One region of the Paraburkholderia sp. IMGN_8 genome, then DNA from elsewhere that is predicted to be linked to it. Evidence: riboswitches for the same ligand, from Rfam matches in the RefSeq annotation. Region 1 holds a riboswitch; the other holds the start of a gene.
What was found. Region 1 has a riboswitch for glycine ahead of gcvT (glycine cleavage system aminomethyltransferase GcvT). Riboswitches for the same ligand answer to the same signal wherever they lie in the genome.
Positions count from the first base shown of each region.

Region 1 (2,198 bases):
TTTTGATGAGCACGCAGCACGCCTGCCGCCTTGCCGTTGTCCTTCAGCAGGATCAGGCCGACGAACGCGGCCTGCGAGCCGTTCGCTTCGAGTTTCGATTTGCCGACGAAGTCGCGCGGCGAGGTCAGATCGACGGTCCATGCGAGGCCGGCGTCGAGCGGCGAGACGTTGTCGTCCATATCCTGGCCGTACAGATTCATGCCGGCTTCGAGGCGCAGCGTGTCGCGCGCGCCGAGACCCGCGGGGCGCACGCCTTGCGCTTGCAGCGCGCCCCACAGCGCTTCGACGTGAGCCGCCGGGACGATGATTTCGAAGCCGTCTTCGCCGGTGTAGCCGGTGCGGGCGACGGTCAATTCGCCGAACGGCGTATCGGCGACGCGCGCGGCGTTGAAGGGTTTGAGCGATTCGGTGGCGGCGCGCGCGACCGGCACGGTTTGCCAGACTTTTTCGCGCGCATTCGGACCTTGCACGGCGACGATCGCGTAATCGCGGCGCGGCGTGATGGTCAGGCCGAAGCTGCCTTCTGCGTTGAGCTGGCCGAACCACGCGATGTCTTTGTCGGCGGTGCCGGCGTTGACGACCACGCGGAAGTGATCTTCGCCGAAGTAATAGACGATCAGATCGTCGATCACGCCGCCGTTCTGGTTCAACAGACAGGAGTAGAGCGCGCGGCCCGGCGTTTGCAGCTTGGCGACGTTGTTCGCCAGTGCGTATTCGAAGAAGGCGCGTACGCGCTCGCCGGTGAAATCGACGACGCACATGTGCGACACGTCGAACATGCCGGCGTCGGTGCGCACGGCGCGGTGTTCGTCGATCTGCGAGCCGTAGTTGACGGGCATATCCCAGCCGCCGAAATCGACCATGCGGGCGTTGAGCGCGCGATGGGTGGCGTTGAGCGGGGTGTGTTTGAGTTCGGTCATGGGGCCTCGGGCGTCTCGCGAAACAAAAAAGGCCATGCGGCGCTACGCCTCGCGGCCTGATGCCTGCGAGCGATGCGTTGCATGACCCCTCTGTCCTCGATACCTGAGAGATTGCGCTACCGGGCGATGTGATTCGAATCGCTACGGTGAAGCGCGCGCCCCTTCGGTGGGCAGCCTGCCTAAGTCTGAATCATGTTCACGACGCAGACGGCTACTGCCGCTCTCCAGAGTGCGAAAAACCTGAGCCGTGAGGCGGGTTTTTCGACGCGGTCGGTCCTTTTGCCTGAGAGTTTGCGGGTGTGCCCCTTCGGCGGCGCGGCCTGCTGAATAGTGCGGCCAGCGCGCTCTCCCGACGCGTGCGGCGAATGTACGCGAGGGCCGGGGGCTTGTCAAATAAAGGCCCGCAAGGAGCTTGGTGATTGGCGCTGCAGGATGGCGTGCGTCAAAAAAAGCGCGGGACGTGATGCCCGCGCGGTTGCTGTTTTAGTGCCTGAGTTGGCGCGATTATTCGCCGATGGCGTGGGCTGCGTTGTCCAGTTCCTGGTTCAGCACGCGCTGTTCGTCGCCGGAGATGCCGCCACCGTGTTGCGCGGCCATGTCGTGGGCTTCCTGACGGATCACGTCGAGCCGATGGTGCAGCGCGGCGCCTTGCGGGGGCGGGTAGTAGCCCTCGTTTACGCGGGCGTCGATGCGGCGGCTGAGATTATCGATGCGGCCGTCGACCTGATGGAGGCGCTGATCCGCAATTTGCTGTGGGGATGGGCGCGGTGCGGGCGCCGGCGCGGGTTGGGGGGCCACCACGCAGGCGGCCAGCGAGGTGAGCAATGCGCATGCGGTTAGCGCGCAGATAGAACGATGCATGGACTCTCCGGGTTTTGTTTTGTTGCTTGGAATAGGAACGGTTTTGCCTTGCCGGGGGCTGACGTCTCGGTTGGTTTTTTTGTAACTGGATATTCCTTTCGGGTTGTTAGTTTTGCGGTTTTTTGCCTGCGCGGCGCTTTGTGTCTGTGTGCCTGCGGGGTTGGCCTTTCCTTGATTTGTTATTGGTTTATTAGCGTCGCCCCTGTGCGGGGCAGGCACTTACTTTCTTTGCCGCCGCAAAGAAAGTAAGCAAAGAAAGCGGCTTCACACCGCTAATTCTTAAGCGGGTCCCCTGGCTTGGAGGAGGTAGTGGAGCATCTGGAATCGGTGCTCCCGCACACTCGGCGTTGGTGACAAGGCAGTCATTCTTCCGGCGGCGCTGCGCGCGCCGCAGCGGTACTTCATAAAAACCGCCTG
Region 1 covers NZ_CP150900.1:64,821-67,018, forward strand. Annotated here, with positions in the region: gene gcvT (glycine cleavage system aminomethyltransferase GcvT) at 1-920, opposite strand, end outside; glycine riboswitch at 1,001-1,158, opposite strand; glycine riboswitch at 1,181-1,282, opposite strand; gene WN982_RS00265 (hypothetical protein) at 1,425-1,781, opposite strand.

Region 2 (2,198 bases), on a different replicon from region 1:
GACGGTGACGCTCACCACGATCTGCACGCAGCCGAGCGCGATCGACTGCGCCAGCACGCTGCCGTGCCCCGGCGAAATGAATTGCGGCAGCAGCGACAGATACATCACCGCGATCTTCGGATTCGCGAGGTTCGTCACGAGTCCCATCGTGAACAGTTTGCGGCGGCTGTCGTGCGGCAGATCGCGCACCTGGAACGGCGAGCGTCCGCCGGGTTTGACCGCCTGCCACGCCAGATACAGCAGGTAGAGCGCACCGCAGAAACGCAACGCGTCATACGCATAAGGCACCGTCAGCAGCAGCGCGGTAATGCCGAAGGCGGCGCAGAACATGTAGAACACGAAGCCGAGCGCGACACCACCAAGCGATACAAGCCCCGCACGCCGCCCCTGGCAGAGCGAACGCGAGATCAGATAGATCATGTTCGGCCCAGGCGTGAGCACCATGCCGAGCGAAACCAGGGCGAAGGCAAGCAGCGTTGTGGCAGCGGGCACGGCAAACTCCTCAGGGAAAATGTACGAAGGCAATGCGGCCAAATATAACTTATGCCACGGACCCACGCTTGGACCCGGGCTTGAATAATCCGCATCGGCAGTTGAATGCCATTCATATCGCCGAACGCGTGGGTCTCCGTTTGCGTCGTGTCGCGATAGACGAGCGACGAGCGACGAGCGCTGGCCGCCAAAGAACGGCCTTAAGCACGAATCTTCAGAACACCGATTGCGCGGTGCATCGCAGGAAACACTTGCGGCGATAATTTTTGGGCGGTATTGTCGTGTCGTTCTGCAATGCAGCGCGGGAGAGATCGTCAGACGTTTGTGACGACGCCGACGGAGCAACCGCCCCGGAAACTCTCAGGCAAAAAGGACCGCGCAGCTGGAACATCTGGAGAGCGGCGCCGTGCGCGCCCACCGAAGGGGAATCCTGCACACCGCTTGCAACCTGCATGCGTGCTGACGGGATGAAACTCTCAGGTACATGGACAGATGGGGCATCAACGCCGGTTTCGACAGGAAATCGACACCGGTGATGCTCAATTTACTCTGGACCATGTCATGTCACGAATCGCCATCATCGGCGCCGGGATTACCGGCGTCACGACTGCTCACGCTCTGGCGCAGCGCGGCCATCACGTCACTGTGTTCGAACGCCATCGCTATGCGGCGATGGAAACGTCGTTCGCCAACGGCGGGCAGTTGTCCGCCAGCAATGCCGAAGTCTGGAACAGCGCGGCCACTGTGCTCAAGGGCTTGCGCTGGATGCTCACCCGCGACGCCCCGTTGCTGCTCAATCCGATGCCCACCTGGCACAAGTATTCGTGGATGGGCGAATTCCTGCGGCAGATTCCGCACTACCGCGCCAACACCGTCGAAACCGTGCGGCTTGCGATCGCGGCGCGGGAGCATCTGTTTGCCATTGCCGAGAGCGAAGGGATCGACTTCGATCTGGAGCGGCGTGGCATTTTGCACATCTACAAGACCCGCAAGGAGTTCGATGCCGCCGGCAAGGTGAACGAACTGCTGCGCGAGGGCGGGCTTGACCGCAACCCTGTGACGGCGAGCGAGTTGCATGCGATTGAGCCGACGCTGCAGGGCGAATTTTACGGCGGGTTTTTTACGCCGTCTGATTCCACCGGCGATATTCACAAGTTCACTCGTGGGCTTGCTCAGGCTTGCGTACGGCATGGGGTTGAATTTCATTACGATGCGGAGATTACCGCGATCGAGCAGCCGGCCGATGGGCGGTTTACGCTCCTGGTCAATCTTGCTGGTGAGCAGCAGCGGTTTGCTTTTGAGCGGATTGTGGTGTGTGCCGGCGTGAAGAGCCGGGATTTTGCCGCGATGCTGGGGGATCACGTTAATGTGTACCCGGTGAAGGGGTATTCGATCACTGTTTGTCTCGATGATGCAGTGAGTCAGCAGCGGGCGCCGTGGGTTAGTTTGCTCGACGATAGCGCGAAGATCGTTACCAGCCGGCTTGGGGCGGAGAGGTTTCGAGTTGCCGGGACGGCGGAGATTAACGGGTTCAATCGGGATATTCGGGCGGATCGGATTGCGCCGCTGGTCGAGTGGACTCGACGGTATTTTCCTGAGGTTTCGACCTCACGGGTCATTCCATGGGCTGGGTTGCGGCCTATGCTGCCTGGCATGTTGCCCAAGGTGGGCCGCGGGAAGCGGCGTGGGGTTTTTTATAATACCGG
Region 2 covers NZ_CP150901.1:1,903,314-1,905,511, reverse strand. Annotated here, with positions in the region: gene WN982_RS29745 (LysE family translocator) at 1-492, opposite strand, end outside; glycine riboswitch at 785-879, shown strand; gene WN982_RS29740 (D-amino acid dehydrogenase) at 1,054-2,198, shown strand, end outside.
Region 2: linked by a shared signal. The riboswitch ahead of WN982_RS29740 (D-amino acid dehydrogenase) and the one ahead of gcvT (glycine cleavage system aminomethyltransferase GcvT) in region 1 are both predicted to bind glycine.